Regions from separate parts of the Exiguobacterium sp. s11 genome, predicted to be linked through region 1. Evidence: riboswitches for the same ligand, from Rfam matches in the RefSeq annotation. Region 1 holds a riboswitch; each other region holds the start of a gene.
What was found. Region 1 has a riboswitch for lysine ahead of KNQ12_RS13440 (Na+/H+ antiporter NhaC family protein). Riboswitches for the same ligand answer to the same signal wherever they lie in the genome.

Region 1 (5,613 bases):
TTAAGGCGGAATCAAAACGATTGCTGGAGATGATGATTCATTCCATCTATACGCATAAGGAGATTTTCCTGCGCGAATTGATCTCGAATGCAAGTGACGCCATGGATAAGATGTACTACAAAGCATTGACGGACGAGACGATTTCGTTCGAAAAGGAACACTACAAAATTACGATCGAACCAAATAAAGAAGCGCGTCAACTCATCATTCGTGATACGGGAATCGGAATGACGAAGGAAGAACTAGAAGAAAATCTCGGTACGATCGCGAAGAGTGGATCGCTTGCCTTCAAAGCAGAAAACGAAGCACAAGATGGTCATGATATCATCGGTCAATTCGGTGTCGGATTCTATTCCGCTTTCATGGTCGCAGACGTCGTCACTGTCGTTACGAAACCATTCGGCGGTGCGGTCGCTTATAAATGGGAATCGCGTGGTGTCGAAGGTTATACGATCGAGGAAGTCGACAAGGAAACCGTCGGAACGGAGATTACACTCCACATCAAGGCGAACGAGGAAGAAGAATCGTATGATGAATACCTCGAGACATATCGTCTGCGTAGCATCATCAAAAAATACTCGGATTTCATCCGTTATCCGATCGAGATGAAGGAACTCGAACGTCAGCCAATCGAAGGCAGTGACGAGACGGAAGAGGTCGAAGTCGTCAAGACGATCAACAGCATGGTGCCGATCTGGCGGAAGAATAAACGGGAATTGACAGACGAAGACTATACGAACTTCTACCAAGAGAAGCGGTATGGTTTCGACACACCGGCGAAATACATTCATATCAGTGTCGACGGCGCTGTTCGTTATCAATCGATCTTATTCATTCCAGAGCAGGCACCGTACGATTATTATTCGAAGGAATTTGAAAAGGGTCTTGAACTCTATGCCAACGGTGTCTTAATCATGGAAAAATGCAGCGACTTGTTGCCGGATCACTTCAGTTTCGTCAAAGGGATGGTCGACTCGGAAGACTTATCGCTCAACATCTCGCGCGAGTTACTGCAGCACGATCGTCAATTGAAATTGATCGCGAAAAATATCCAAAGTAAGATCAAGACACAACTCGAAGCCCTCCTGCGCGAGGATCGCACGAAGTACGAAACATTCTATCAAGCGTTCGGACGCCAGCTGAAGTTCGGTATGTATAATGATTATGGCATGCATAAAGAACAGGTGCAGGATCTGGTCCTCTTCTACTCGGCGAAGGAAAAGAAGTTGATCACACTCGCAGAATACGTCGCAGCGATGCCGGAAGATCAGGCACATATTTACTACGCCGCTGGTGAGAGTACGAATCGTCTGGATAAATTACCACAATCCGAGCTCGTCCATGATAAAGGGTATGATATCTTGTACTTCACGGAAGAGATCGATGAGTTCGCGATCCAGATGCTCGTGACGTACAACGAGAAGACGTTCAAGTCGGTCACGAGCAGCGATTTAGGGATTGAAGCGGAGGAAGCGGAGACGACGGACGCACAAGCAGAGATGTTCCAAGCCATGCAGGAAGTGCTAAGTGGGCAAGTCAAGGAAGTCAAAGCCTCAACACGTCTAAAATCGCATCCTGTCTGCTTTGCGACGGACGGCGCTGTCTCGATCGAGATGGAGAAAATTCTGAAGGCGATGCCGAATAATGAAGGGGTAGAAGCGGTCAAGATTCTTGAATTGAATCCGTCACACGCAGTGTTCGAGTCTCTTGAAACGGCGTATCAAAACGATCGTTCAAAATTCGAGCGCTATACCAAACTGATGTATCAACAAGCATTACTTGTCGAAGGGCTTCCACTCGAGGATCCGGTAGCGTTCGCGAATGATGTGTGTGAACTTATGGTATAAGACATGACATGAAGTCGAAAAAAAGGGGCTGACTCAAAGTTGGTCTCTACAAAGATAAGGGTGGCAGAATGATGATCTGCCACCCTTATCTCGTAACAAAAAGAATGGCGCGTCACACGCCACTCCTACAGGAAAAGCGCATTTATGCGCTGTCAGAGACGAACGAGACCCGTTTTCCTGCTTCATTTAAGCAGGAAAACAGGCTTGTGTCTCGCCTGAGGAAAGGGCGTGAAAAGACGCGTCATTCTTTTTTGAGTCAGTCCCTTTTTCATTTCATCAATCCGTTTGTAAATCCGAAGCAGTTTCGCCTTTTTTCGAGAGAACGTTCAAGACGACGACGAAGAGTACGAATGTGACAAGAGCTCCGATGAAACCGAAGACCGAAGACTCCGTGAAACCGATGACTAAATAACCTACTGCCGCAGTGACGGCACCGACTAGCGCATACGGTAACTGTGTCGTAACGTGATCGATATGATGGGATCCAGCCCCTGTCGAACTGAGGATCGTCGTATCGGAAATCGGTGAACAATGGTCACCGAAGACAGATCCAGCAAGAACAGCAGCAAGCGTCGGTAATAAGAGTGAGGCATCGACAGCCATGACGAGATCCGCACCGATTGGCAACATGATCCCGAATGTGCCCCAACTTGTTCCTGTCGAGAATGCCATCAAGCAGGCAATCAAGAATAATAAGAACGGCAAGTACGAAGCAGAAATCGAGTTGCTGATGAAGCTTGCGAGATAATCGCCTGTTTTCATATCACCAATAACAGCGATGATCGTCCAAGCAAATAATAGAATCACGACTGCTGGCCACATCGAACGCATACCAGCGACGATGCTTGCACGGTAATCGCGACCCGGAATTTTTCGTCCGATCAGCATCAAGAAAGCGACGATTAAACTGATGACGACACCTGCGACAAGTGAGCGTGTGACGTCTGTTGCCTCAAATGCTCCAATTAAAGTAAACGGACGGTTGTCGGCTGCAAGTGCCTGAGCACCTGTCCCGAGTAACGCACTGATCGTAGCAATGACGAGAACGACGATCGGAACGACGAGATCCCGGACTTTTCCGTTCGTATGTTCGTTGACCTCTTTTGCCATCCCCATCGGTGTTCCTTTTGACGCATCAAAAAGTTCACCATTCGCAGCGCGGCGTTCATGCTGTTTCATCGGTCCGACAGAGACGCCAGAGTAAGCGATGTAAAGTGTTAAAAGTAACGCGAAAATCGCATAGAAGTTCATTGGAACGATCATCATGAAAGCACTAAACGCTGAGTAATCCGTAATCGAGTGCGTCGTTAAGATACCGGCGATGATGGAAATGATGAATGCGCCCCAACTCGAAAGCGGACTGATGACACAAACAGGCGCAGCTGTTGAGTCAATCAAATAGGCAAGCTTCGCACGTGAGACACCACGGCGATCCGTTAGCGGACGACTGACATTGCCGACAGCGAGACTGTTGAAGTAATCATCGATGAAAATCAAGATACCGAGACCGAAGGCGACTAAGCGTGCACCACGCGCTGTCTTGACGTGTGTAGAAGCCCATTCACCGAAGGCGCGAGCGCCACCAGATGTTTGAATTAATGTGGAAAGGACACCGAGCAATAACAAGAAAACAAGTAATAAAACGTTCCACTCGTTCAAGGCACCATCCGCCCAAAAGAGGCTAAAGATATTCTTGCCGAGATAGGTTACCGTATCGATCGGGTTAAAACGGTGAAGTAACAGGGCACCGACGAGAATGCCGACACCTAACGAAAGAACGACCTTTCGGGTAAAGATGGCTAATAAGATAGCTAGTAAAGCAGGTACAAGGGCAATAATGGAATCTGAATAGTTGACCATGAAAAATATCCTCCTCTTTAAAAATGGCTTAAAGATGAGACCCCGCGGCACAAAAAAAGCAAGGGCACCGGCAACAAAGCCGACACCCTCGCTGGATGCGTCTTTCTTAGCCGAATTGGAGCGCTCCATACAACTGTTATGTATGGCAATCGATCGGGTATTTCCCGAATCGACCAACGACGGTATGCTCGACGCATACTGTCATTTCGGCGATGTCACCTTTCCTGTAGTCGTCTTCGTTGTCATCCTCGGACCAAGTACTGATTGAAATCGCGCCTCTACCTCATCGATAGAATAGTCATATTCTGTTCTTATGGACACTTTATCACGTATTTCAAAAAAGATTCAACCATATATTCTGATAATTTAAGACAAAGTTGCTCATTCGGCAAAATGTTGAATGAGCTGTTTCATCAAATAGGCTTGGTTTTCTTCGAATTGTTTTTTTCGATGACCGTTCGCGCCAGATGGATGGGGGAAGTTGGAAAGAAGCTGATGTTGTTCGATTCGTCCATCCTGAATCAATCCACGGACTTGCGTCTCGACGACCCGACCGAGTGGAATTAATAACGCTGGTTTTTGTAACTGATTGATCTCAGCGACGAAGTGTTCTTCCGCGTAGTGCCTCAATAAAGAACTACGACTAATTTTCGGTTGATGACCCGAGTAATTCTTTTCGCGATAAAAGACGGGTTGCTTTAACAGTGATGTTGGATGCAATAATTTCTGATGTTGATGGAATAAGCTAGTAGCCGTCTCAATTCCGAGCAATGCTGGAAGCTCGAGTGTATCAAGCATCTGGACGAGGTTACGTCGCATCGTTCCGGCAAAACTGGCTGCATATTTGACGATGCGTGCCGTCCCTTCTAGTGAAGCCCCATGATGGAGGGCATCCGTTGCTTCTTCGAAAGCGATTCGCATCTGTTCAAAACCTGGTGTGATCCCGATGATGACGACTTTTGCTTCAGTATTGACATATTCGCCAATCGGAGAGTAATAGACGGTCAGCTCGTTCTCCTGTTGCAATAAAAAATCGTCCGTCCATAATTCATCACGTCGTAACGTACGATCATCAGGTAAGCTACGAATGGCTTGTTCAAATATAGTTAATGAATTCATGAAGAACCCTCTCTCTCTGTATTGGCACTATAATAACAAATAATACCATTTGAGACAATTAAACCCTTTCACTATTTGTGTATAGGTATATAAAAAAGGACTCGAGACGAGTCCTTTTCGTGCATCATGCGCGTTCTTTGACCGAAGCAACTTCATATGTCAGAATCTCGCTGCCGAGCATTGGCGATTCTCCTGCCTCACTACTCGCAGGTCGACTATGTGACGCTTTGAAATCGTCACTCTCACGCCATGCTTGAAAACTCTTCATGTCTTCCCAGTACATGTTGACGTTCATTTCATCATGTTCTTCGATGTTTTGCGTCAATAAGACCTCGACGCGGATGAATCCGTCCATCGTATCAAGTCCACTTGGACGCGTAAAACGAGGAGCGAGAGCTGCAGCCATCCCTTTTTTGACTTTAATCCGGTTCGTAACGACGATCATCATAAAATCCCCTTTCAAAAAACGAGTAACGTACTTCTTCAGTATAGTACGATGAAGGCAAGAATGCCGGAAAGAAGGAACAAACGACAATGAATGAACAGGAATACGATCAACGATTACGAATCGAGACCATTGAGATGCAACACCTCTATGGTGTGTTTAGTCACTACAATCGCTATGAACCAACGCCTTATGCGGCACTAGACGAATTATGCGAAACGTATTTGTTTCAAAAACAGGACACGGTCATTGATTTCGGGTGTGGGAAAGGGCGTTTGAACTTTTACTTACACGACCGATTCGATTGTTCCGTCATCGGAATCGAGATGAACGGACAATTTT
Region 2 (5,613 bases), on a different contig from region 1:
GGAGGAGTAATTAATATAGTTAATTATATGGAAAGTTAGCTAACAAACAACCGACAATTTCCGACAAAATGTTGGAAAAATAGATGATAACGGATTCATTAATGAAAAGAGGATGAAAAAGGAGTGAAATATGGATGAATGAGAGCCGTGATCCCCGACCAAAACGGTCACGTGACCGTATTACGATGGAATTATTTCGTTTACTGAAGACGCACAGCTTCTCGAGCATTACTGTCAAAATGTTGACGGATGGAGCAGGTGTGAATCGTTCGACCTTCTACGCACACTATACGGATAAGTATGATTTGCTCGATCAAGTCGTTGAGGAGCAAATGAAAGCACTTGAACAAGCGATTCGGATCACGGGTACAGGAACTGTCTTTCCGACAGTCGAGCAGGTGAGTCGCTATTTTGCTCGTTTGTTCATTCATATCGAAGAAAATGAACTATTCTATCAGACGATGCTCGTTCAAGGACCGATCAAAACGTTCATCTCTCGTTTTCTCGATACATTGAAAGAGAATTATCGAATTGTGTTTCGACCGCAAATCACAGAAGAAGCTACGTTCGTCGATCGAGACTTATTATTGAACTATGTCATTGGTGGACAGTTAGGATTGTTGATTTCTTGGTTACGAAACGGTCGACCGTATTCATCAGAATACATGGCAGAACAATTAAGTCGGATGATCGTCTTTGGAACGGTTGAGAGTATCGGTTTTCCTAAAGAAACGGAATGAAGACGTAAAAAAAGACACTTCCCTGCGGAAGTGTCCAATCAGTTTAAGCTTGTCGGAATGCAAGTTCTTTCGTATAGATCGTACTCCGATTCCGTCCGCTTTCTTTTGAATAATACAACGCTTTATCTGCCTGTTGTAATGCTTCAAGTGACGTATGCGAACCACTGGAATGGGAAATCCCAAGTGAGATCGTAATTTGCAGATCAGGTACATCTGCTGTTGGGAACAGGTTACGTGCGACCGTCAACCGAGCTAGTTCTGCTATTTTTTGCGCTTCTTTCGCCGAAGTACTTGGTAAGATGATTAAAAATTCTTCACCACCGTACCGTCCGACGAGGTCGTCTGGACGGGTCAAGGAAGCGAGAGTCATGCCGAGTTGGCGTAACACATCATCGCCCGCATCATGACCATATGTATCATTGACATGCTTGAAGAAATCGATATCGATGAGTACAAGCGAATAGCCTTGGTCGGTCGAGCCGACAAGCGAAAGCGAGTCATCCAGGCGACGACGATTGGCGAGCCCTGTCAAAGCATCCGTCATGGCGAGTTTCTGCTGATACTGGATGTTTTCGAAGTGACGGCGTAATTCCGTCAGCAATCGAAAAGCGACAAAGCCAGCTAATAAATTAAAGAAGACGTACGCAATCGAGATTTTAAAGAATGTCGACCAGCTGTGCGTCAGGACGTAGATGGCGGGTAACGAATAGAGAATACCGACCAACACCATAAGCTGAAAATGACGCATCGAGACATGGACGAATCGACGAATGATCCCGATCGTCGTGATGAACAAGACGATGATCAACGTCGATAAATAAAATCCTTCCATTTGATCAACTGGTGTTAAAAAGTAACGTGTCCCGATGATCATTGCACCAGCAACGATGGCGCTTGGGAAACCACCGAACAGCATGGCAATCGCGACGGGAACGATACGTAAATCAACACGGGCGACATCGATTTGAATCCCATTGAACATCAATAAGACCGCAATCAAACCAGAGACTGCTCCGAGTATAAGTCGAATGCTCCATTTGGAGTTCAATGAAATACGCGGTTGATTCCGAAACGGTAAGAACAAGAGAGTAATCGTTGTAAACAGTAGACAAAAGTTAATGATGAATTGATTCATGATGGACAACAAATCCTCCCAGCTCCCCAACTAACAGATTTCCATATATATACTTCCAGTATACTCAACTAGATAACGGTTAGACAGGCATAAATGTTTAGATGAAAAATAAAAAACGGTAGAAAATCTACCGTTTTTAAGAAGATGAAGTAAGAGAATCCTCATCCATCGTCAGTAAAATTTTATCAAAGACACGAATCATCGTTTCCAGCTCTTCTTCCGTCAATGTACCGAAGCGATCTTGTAAATAGTTTTTCCGGACGATTTCGAGATCCCGAAATGCACGTTCTCCGTCATCCGTCAAAGCGAGGACGATTGAACGACGATCTTCCGTCGAGCGTGTCCGTGTGACATATCCTTGTTTATACAGCTTATCCGTCAAAGCAGTGACTTGACTCGTCGCGAGCTCAAATTGTTCCGCAAGAAGCGTCGGGCGCTGAGGACCATTTTCTGAAAGGCTTCGTAAGATGAAAAATTCACTCCGGGTCGCCGTTCCTTCAAATAGCCGGTTAAGTTCACGTCGCAGGGTACGAAGAATGACACGCATTTGTTCCTCGAGTCGATAAGTTAGCAAATCACGTTCCTGTGGCATGCAAGCAGCATCCTTTCTCTCAGTGGACTTCTACCATTTAGTGTACTAAACATATCGGATTTTTACCATCGACTACCCCAGATTCGAAAAAGGCAATTGACAATTTCGTGGCGTTTTGTGTAATATGGCGTAGTAATAACTAACTTAATTCAGTTCTCACTCAACCAGTGGGATGGAGGTTGCAGTTCTTAAGAGTACGGTTACGGATGTCGTCAAGCGACAGATGAGGTGACCTGAAAGGAAGAATTGCCGAAATCAATCATCGCTTTGAAGATGATCGATTGGGATTAGATCAAATAGGTCTAATACTGTCACAAGTCGGGTATCACCTACTTGTGGAGAGCTATCTTTCACGACGGTAGAATGAGGCGCATCCATTTTATTATGTTGCGTTCTCATCTTCCATCTGGAAGATGAGGGCGCTTTTTGTTTTTTCATTCAAAAAGTGTCCTCTCAAAAATTTATTAAAGAGAGAAGCGAACGAAATGAACAATCTAGATGTGAAACAAACAACAGATTCGACAGCAGAAGGATTAAAACGTGGATTACAAGCCCGTCATATGTCAATGATCGCCATCGGTGGAGCGATCGGAACAGGACTCTTCATTGCGTCCGGTGCTTCCGTCGCAGCAGCAGGACCAGGTGGTGCGCTCCTATCGTATGCAATCGTTGGTCTGATGGTTTACTTCCTAATGACAAGTCTTGGTGAAATGGCAGCGTACATGCCGGTCGCTGGATCCTTCTCGACATATGGAACAAAATTCGTCGATCCATCATTCGGCTTTGCACTCGGCTGGAACTACTGGTACAACTGGGCAGTCACGATCGCAGTTGAACTCGTCGCAGCACAAATCGTCATGACGTACTGGTTCCCGGATGTTCCTGGATTTTATTTCAGTGCCTTATTCCTCTTACTCATGATCGGCTTGAACTACTTCTCCGTTAAAGGATTCGGGGAAGCGGAGTATTGGTTTGCGATGATTAAAGTCGTTACCGTCATCGTCTTTTTAGTCGTCGGTGTTGCGATGATTTTCGGTGTCTTTACATCGGAGCCACCGGTTGGCTTTAAAAACTTTGCTCTTGGCGATGCACCGTTCGTCGGTGGGATTCCTGCCGTCATCGGAATCATTCTTGTTGCTGGATTCAGTTTCCAAGGAACGGAGCTCGTCGGGATTGCCGCGGGTGAGTCAGAAGACCCGAAAAAGAACGTTCCTAAAGCAGTCAAACAAGTTTTCTGGCGTATCTTACTTTTCTACGTCTTCGCGATTTTCGTCATCGGAATGCTCATTCCGTATACGAGTCCGAACTTGGTTTCGAATGACATTACGGACGTAGCGGTTAGTCCGTTTACGCTCGTCTTTGAAAAAGCAGGTCTTGCGTTCTCAGCAGCACTCATGAACGCCGTCATCTTGACGTCTGTTCTATCTGCCGGAAACTCAGGTATGTATGCTTCGACTCGGATGCTTTATACGCTTGCTCGCCAAGGAGATGCACCGAAGTTGTTTGCGAAAGTATCGAAAAACGGTGTACCGCGTAACGCTTTGCTCGCAACAGGAGCAATCGGTGCACTCTGTTTCTTGACGTCAATGTTTGGTGGACAAGTCTACTTGTGGTTACTCAATGCTTCCGGTATGACAGGATTCATCGCATGGCTCGGGATTGCAATCAGTCACTATCGTTTCCGTAAAGGATTCCTTGCACAAGGTCACTCGTTGAAAGACTTACCATATGTGGCACCAGCGTTCCCATTCGGTCCGCTGTTCGCATTCGGTCTTTGTTTCCTCGTCATCGTCGGTCAAAACTATGCCGCATTCCTCGCGGATCAAATTGATTGGGTCGGAATTGCCGCAACGTATGTTGGTATTCCATTATTCCTCGCCTTCTGGTTGGGACATAAATTCAAAAACCGGACGTCAATCGTTCGTTATGACGAGATGGACTTCCCAGAACATCCACGTCAATCGTAATCAACTAGCCACCTTCAAATGAAGGTGGCTTTTTAGATGTCGCTTCAAGTAAGATGAAAGAAAAACAGGGGGCGATCTTTATGAATTACTGGTACCACTTTAAGCGTGCCTTCTTACCGATCGCATTATTGCTTGTGACGCTTGCCTTATACCAAATGATCTATCGTTTGAATAACATCTGGTATTCGCTTGGAGGACTTCTTCTTGTCTTTGCGGCGATCTACTTCGTCATGCGTCGTCTAAAAGCGAACCCGGAGGATTGAATGAGCAGGAAAGTCGAGTCCATTCTCTGAACGAGGTAAAATAGTCATATACAGAGGAGGGGAAGATAGATGGCAAAAGCAATATTTGCAGGTGGTTGTTTCTGGTGCATGGTCAAGCCATTCCATAAATATGATGGGGTAGAGCAGGTCATTTCAGGATATACCGGTGGTCATACAGAGAACCCGACTTATAAAGAGGTCTGTTCGGAAACGACAGGTCACTTGGAGGCGGTTGAAGTCACGTACGATCCGTCCGTCATTACGTACGAAGAATTACTCGAGATTTTCTGGCGTCAAATCGATCCGACAGACGGTGGTGGTCAGTTCAACGACCGTGGTGAATCGTATCAGCCGGCTATCTTTTATGTCGATGAAGCACAGCGTGAAACGGCGGAACGTTCGAAAGCAGCGCTTGACGCATCAGGACGTTTCTCGCGTCCGGTCGCGGTAGAGATTCGTCCAGAAAAGCCGTTTTGGCCAGCAGAAGAATATCACCAAGATTATTATAAAAAGAATCCGTTCCGTTATCAGATGTATAGTGTCGGCTCAGGTCGCGCGAAATTCATCAAAGAAGCGTGGAAGGACCACGGTAAGGAAAAAGAACTGAAAGAGCGTCTGACACCAATTCAGTATAAAGTCACACAAGAGAACGGGACAGAACCCGCTTTCCGTAACGAATACTGGGATGAAGAACGTCCAGGACTGTACGTCGATATCGTTGACGGCACACCACTCTTCACATCGAAAGATAAGTTCCAGTCAAACTGTGGTTGGCCAAGCTTCGCTAAACCCATCTCAGAAGACAAGATGGAAGTCGAACTCGATACGAGTCACGGGATGACGCGGACGGAAGTGCGTTCTGCGAATGCGGATAGTCACCTCGGTCATATCTTCGATGATGGTCCGACAGAACTTG
Region 3 (5,613 bases), on a different contig from region 1:
GCAAGCGTGGCGCACCGACAGCAAAGCCGAGTTCTTCAAGCGATGCTTTAACTGGAATCGGATTGACATCACTGAACAAGGCACCGATGACCGGTAACAAGTCTGCCTGAATCCGGCGTGCCGTGACGAGATCTTGCGCTAGTAACGTCTCAGCAAGTGCTTGTGTCTCTGCTGGGTACGGGTTCGAAAGAACTGAGATGACGCCTTGTGCGCCCCATGCCATGTACGGCAGGATTTGATCATCATTTCCACAGAAGACCGCGAAGTCTTCCGGAATCGCCGCCATCAGTTCACCCATGAAGCTGACATCTCCACTCGCTTCCTTAAAGGCTTGGATTCGTGGATGACGTGCTAACGTCACTGCTGTTTCGACTGCGATTGCAACTCCTGTCCGCGACGGAACGTTGTACAGCATGATTGGTAATTCGGTTGCATCAGCGACCGCCGTGAAATGTGCGACGAGACCCGCTTGCGATGTTTTATTGTAGTACGGTGTGACGAGCATCGCTGCGTCCGCACCGAGGCGCTCTGCGAGTAACGTCTTCTCGATTGTTGCTGCCGTGTTGTTCGAACCCGTTCCGGCAATGACTGGTACTCGTCCTGCCGTGATTTGAACGGCAGTCGTCAGTAGTTGTTCGAATTCCGTGTTCGTCAGTGTCGATCCTTCTCCTGTCGTTCCTCCGACGACAAGCGCCTGAATTCCTGCTGCGAGTTGTTGCTCGATCAAGCGTTCGAATACGTGTAGATCCAACTCGCCTGCTTCATTAAATGGTGTGACGAGCGCTGTACCTGCTCCTTTGAACATGAAGAACTCCTCCTTTTTTATGAATGAATCGACTGTTCGATGGCTTGGCGTGCGACTTGTACGGCATTCGAGGCGGCACCTTTTCGAATGTTGTCGGCTACACACCAGAGATGGAACGTATTCGCGAGACTATCATCTTGTCGAATTCGTCCGACATAGACATCGTCCGTCCCACTCGCGTCAAGCGGCATCGGATAACGCGTATTCGCGACATCATCGATGAGGACGACGCCCGGTGCGTTTTCAAGTGCTTCACGGATCGCTTCGACCGTCGTCGGTTGTGTAAACGTGACGTTGATTGCAACCGAGTGAGAATTCGTGACTGGAACCCGGACACATGTCGCACTGACAGGTAATGCTGGAAGATTGAAGATTTTCCGTGTTTCATCAATCATCTTCTGCTCTTCTTTCGTATAGCCGTTCTCAAGGAATACATCGATATGCGGCAAGATGTTATCGTGAATCGGATGCGGATAATTGACGGGCTCTTCTCCGCGTGCTCCACGTGCCAGATCCTCGATTCCTTTTTGACCAGAACCAGATACGGCCTGATACGTCGTATAGTTGATCCGTTCGAATCCCAGTGACTGGAGCGGTGCTAAAGCGACGACGGATTGAATCGTCGAACAGTTCGGATTTGCGATCAAGCGGTCCGTCGCTTGAATCGCTTGCGGATTGACTTCTGGCACGACGAGCGGAATCGTCTCCTGCATCCGGAAAGCACTTGAATTATCAACGACGAGTGTTCCGTTTTCAGCTAGTAACGGGGCATATTGCTCACTGATCGTTCCGCCTGCTGCGAACAACGCGACATCGATCCCGTCTTCTGTGATATTTGGCGTCAGCGCTTGGATCGTAATATCTTCTCCCTTGAACTGTACCGTGTTCCCTGCTGAACGAGCAGAAGCGTAAGCGGACAGGCGGCTGACCGGGAAGTCCAGTTCTGCTAGGACTTGTAACATTTTTTGACCGACGGCGCCGGTTGCTCCAATGACGGCTACATGATACATCCTGTTTTCCTCCTTATAACTCGAACGCGTTTGCAATCGCTGCAACCGTCCGTTCAATGTCTGCTTGTGCAATCGTGTACGAGATGCTGATTTCTGATGTCGTGACTTGATAGAACGGGATGTTCTCCGCTCGGAAGATTGCGAACAACTTCGAAGCGACACCTGTTGCATCCCGCATCCCGATTCCGACGACAGATAATTTTGCGTGTTGATTATGGCGATCGACCTTGACTGTCGTGAAGCGATCCATGATGTCTTTCAATGCTTCATCGAGGAACTCTTCCTCATCGAGTGGACATGAGAACGATAAGAAAATGTCACTGTCGAACGTCGTTTGACTGATCATGTCGATGTTGACGTGGCGATTGGATAACAGTTCGAAGATATCGGCTACTGCTGCATTCGTTTGCGGTACGTGTTTGATTGATACCGTCAAGACGTTCTTCGTCACACTGACACTCGTCACCGCTTTTTGTTCCATTGTTTCCGTCGCTTCCATGATCCATGTTCCCCTTTTCGATTCAAGTGTTTTCCCGACGAAGATGTGTACGCCGTATTTTTTTCCTAGTTCGACACTTCGCATTTCCATGACCTTCGACCCGAGGGCGCTCATTTCCATCATCTCATCATACGAGATATGTGGAATCGGTTGAGCGGCGGCATGGATTCGCGGATCAGCTGTATAGACACCGTCGACATCGGTATAGATTTCGCACCGTTTATCAAGGACTGCCGCAAGGGCAACTGCCGTTGTATCCGACCCACCCCGTCCAAGCGTCGTGACATCACCGAGTTCGTTGACACCTTGGAATCCGGCGACGATGACGACATCGTACGTTTCGAGTTTTTGTCGTAACAGATCTCCATCGATCTGTTTGATCTTACTTTTCGTATGCACGCCCATCGTGCTGATTCCTGCTTGAGCGCCTGTTTGCGATAACGCTTTGACACCGAGCGAGTTGAGGGCGATGCTGAGTAATGAAATCGTCTGTTCTTCTCCGATGGCAAGCAGTCGATCGAGTTCTCTTCGCTCGGGGCGATCCGTGATGGCTTGCGCCTGAGCGATCAAAGAATCTGTCATCTTGCCCATCGCCGAAACGACGACGACGAGTTTTTCACCTTCGGCTGCGCGACTCTTCAAATAATTCGCAATAGACTGAATCTGTTCGACAGTCGCAACCGAGCTTCCACCAAATTTAAGTACAGTTGTCACAATCCTATCTCCTTTGTCCCGATACAGAAAAAAACGACGGGCCGGTAGGAGCGTTCCTACGGCCCGTCGTTATCACGATCGGACAAACGAAGACAAAGTCATTCGTTCTTTTACGTAAGATAGCGCTCCGAAACATCGGTTTCGGCAGTACAACGGATCTTAACCGTTGTACCAGCAAACAAGAAGAAGCATCTTCTCGTTCACTTCGGCGGACTTCCCCTTTCACATCATTCGGCATGCTTGCCTTCAAGAATGATGCTACTCATGTCATCCGCGCCTCTATCTGTCGGTTGTTAGTTACAGTTATAGCAGACATCTTTTGTTAAATCCAGTCATTTGACTGTTTTTTTTCAAAATTCGTCAATTCGCAAGATGCTGTTTCGCGAGTTCGAGTTGCTCCGACACGGCAGCAAACCCTGTCCCGCCGTAGCTAGTCCGGCGTGCTACTGCTTGAACCGGATCGAGGAGCGGATAGACGTCTTCCGTGATATCAGGATGGAACGTTTGATACGTCTCGAGGTTCAAATCCTTCAGGAAACAACCGTTCTGCACACAGTAAAGGACGGCTTTGCCGACGATTTCATGCGCTTCCCGGAACGGTATGCCTTTCGTTACAAGGTAGTCGGCGAGTTCCGTTGCATTCGAGAAGTCTTGCATTGTCGCCTTCTTGAGCGCTTCGGTCTTAAACGTCGCAGATTCAATCATTCCGGTGAAGATTTGAACGGATTGGAGAACGGTATCTGCTGTATCGAAGACCCCTTCCTTATCCTCTTGCATGTCTTTGTTGTAAGCGAGTGGTAATGCCTTCATCGTCGTCAAGAAGCCCATCAGATTGCCGTAGACGCGCCCCGTTTTCCCACGAATCAATTCAGCGAAATCAGGATTTTTCTTCTGTGGCATCATGCTCGACCCTGTCGAGAAAGCATCAGACAACTCGATGAAGCCAAATTCTTGCGATGCCCAGATGATGATTTCTTCACAAAAACGCGAGAGATGCATCATGACGGTCGAGGCGATCCCGAGGTATTCGATGACGAAATCGCGGTCGGAGACAGCGTCGAGACTGTTCGGATAGATTGACTCAAAACCGAGCAACTCGGCAGAACGAAAACGATCGATTGGGAATGTCGTCCCCGCGAGCGCGCCTGCCCCGAGCGGTGATTTCCGGATCCGCTTTTGATTATCCGTCAACCGTTCGACATCACGTTCGAACATCCAGAAATAAGCGAGCAAATGATGCGCAAGCGAGATCGGTTGTGCCCGTTGCAAATGCGTATACCCTGGCATGACCGTCTCGATATGTTGCTCCGCTTGTTCCGTGATGACCGATTGGAGCTCGCGTAATGCCGTCGTCAACGCTTCAACATGTTGTTCCATCCATAGATGTAAATCCGTTGCGACCTGATCGTTTCGGCTCCGTGCCGTATGCAGTTTTCCTGCAACCGGACCAATCTGTTCCGTCAATAAACGCTCGAGATTCATGTGAATGTCTTCATCTGCTAGCGTATACACATGATCCGCTAACGTCGTTTCCAGTTGCTTCAGTCCTTGCTCGATTTGTGTCCACTCGTCTTGAGCGAGGATCCCTTGTTCAAATAGCATCTGCGCGTGTGCGAGACTGCCTTTTAAATCGACGCTCGCTAATTTTTGATCGAACGTGATCGATGCTCCGAAGGCTTCCGCTTGAGCGGAAGCACTTTCCGTAAAACGTCCACCCCAGAGTTTGGTCATTTCGTTACACCCGCCTGACGATGTACGCTCGCATGCGTCGAAACGGCAAGTCCGTGTAATTTGATGAAGCCTTTTGCTGCTTCATGATCGAACGCGTCTTCTTTCGTATACGTCGCAAGTTTCTCATCGTAGAGTGAGACAGCGGACTGACGACCTGTCACGGTTGCGTTTCCTTTGAACAGTTTAACGCGAACTTCTCCTGTGACGTCCTGTTGTGTCGCCGTCAGGAATGCTTTCAAGCCTTTCGTCAATGGTGCATGGAAGAGACCGTTATAGATCGTTTCTGCGTATTGTTTGCTGAGTAGTGGTTTGAAATGCGCGACGTCCTTCGTCAATGTAATCGTCTCGAGTGCAGCGTGCGCTTTGAGTAACACCGTTGCGCCTGGGCACTCATAGACTTCCCGCGATTTGATACCGACGAGACGGTTCTCGACGTGGTCGATCCGTCCGACCCCATGTGCACCAGCGATGATGTTCAGTTCCGTGATCAGTTTCGCCAGTGGATACGTCGTTCCGTTGATCGAGACCGGAACACCTGCTTCAAAGCCAATGATGACTTCTTCTGCCTGATCCGGAGCGTCTTCTGGCGCTACTGTCAACGCATAAGCGTCTTGCGGTGGCTCTGTCCAAGGGTTTTCTAGGACGCCACATTCGTTACTCCGTCCCCAAAGGTTCATGTCGATTGAGTATGGGCTGTCGAGGTTGATCGGAATCGGCACGTTGTTTTCTTTCGCATAGGCGATTTCTTCTTCCCGTGACCATTTCCATTCCCGGACCGGTGCGATGACTTCGAGTGATGGATCAAGTGCTGCGACTGAAACTTCGAACCGGACTTGGTCGTTCCCTTTTCCGGT

Region 2: it holds a riboswitch for lysine, as region 1 does, so the genes downstream of both, KNQ12_RS12215 (amino acid permease) here and KNQ12_RS13440 (Na+/H+ antiporter NhaC family protein) in region 1, are expected to answer to the same signal.
Region 3: it holds a riboswitch for lysine, as region 1 does, so the genes downstream of both, KNQ12_RS15200 (aspartate kinase) here and KNQ12_RS13440 (Na+/H+ antiporter NhaC family protein) in region 1, are expected to answer to the same signal.

Annotation. Positions count from the first base shown of each region.
Region 1 is NZ_JACSNF010000004.1:169,955-175,567, reverse strand. Features, by position in the region: gene htpG (molecular chaperone HtpG) at 1-1,847, shown strand, start outside; gene KNQ12_RS13440 (Na+/H+ antiporter NhaC family protein) at 2,124-3,707, opposite strand; lysine riboswitch at 3,818-3,996, opposite strand; gene KNQ12_RS13435 (uracil-DNA glycosylase family protein) at 4,089-4,826, opposite strand; gene KNQ12_RS13430 (heme oxygenase) at 4,951-5,271, opposite strand; gene KNQ12_RS13425 (SAM-dependent methyltransferase) at 5,361-5,613, shown strand, end outside.
Region 2 is NZ_JACSNF010000003.1:237,371-242,983, reverse strand. Features, by position in the region: gene KNQ12_RS12230 (TetR/AcrR family transcriptional regulator) at 135-740, shown strand; gene KNQ12_RS12225 (diguanylate cyclase) at 784-1,875, opposite strand; gene KNQ12_RS12220 (MarR family winged helix-turn-helix transcriptional regulator) at 2,012-2,467, opposite strand; lysine riboswitch at 2,633-2,821, shown strand; gene KNQ12_RS12215 (amino acid permease) at 2,953-4,434, shown strand; gene KNQ12_RS12210 (hypothetical protein) at 4,515-4,697, shown strand; gene msrA (peptide-methionine (S)-S-oxide reductase MsrA) at 4,767-5,613, shown strand, end outside.
Region 3 is NZ_JACSNF010000006.1:42,860-48,472, reverse strand. Features, by position in the region: gene dapA (4-hydroxy-tetrahydrodipicolinate synthase) at 1-805, opposite strand, end outside; gene KNQ12_RS15205 (aspartate-semialdehyde dehydrogenase) at 823-1,815, opposite strand; gene KNQ12_RS15200 (aspartate kinase) at 1,829-3,028, opposite strand; lysine riboswitch at 3,141-3,318, opposite strand; gene argH (argininosuccinate lyase) at 3,389-4,759, opposite strand; gene KNQ12_RS15190 (argininosuccinate synthase) at 4,756-5,613, opposite strand, start outside.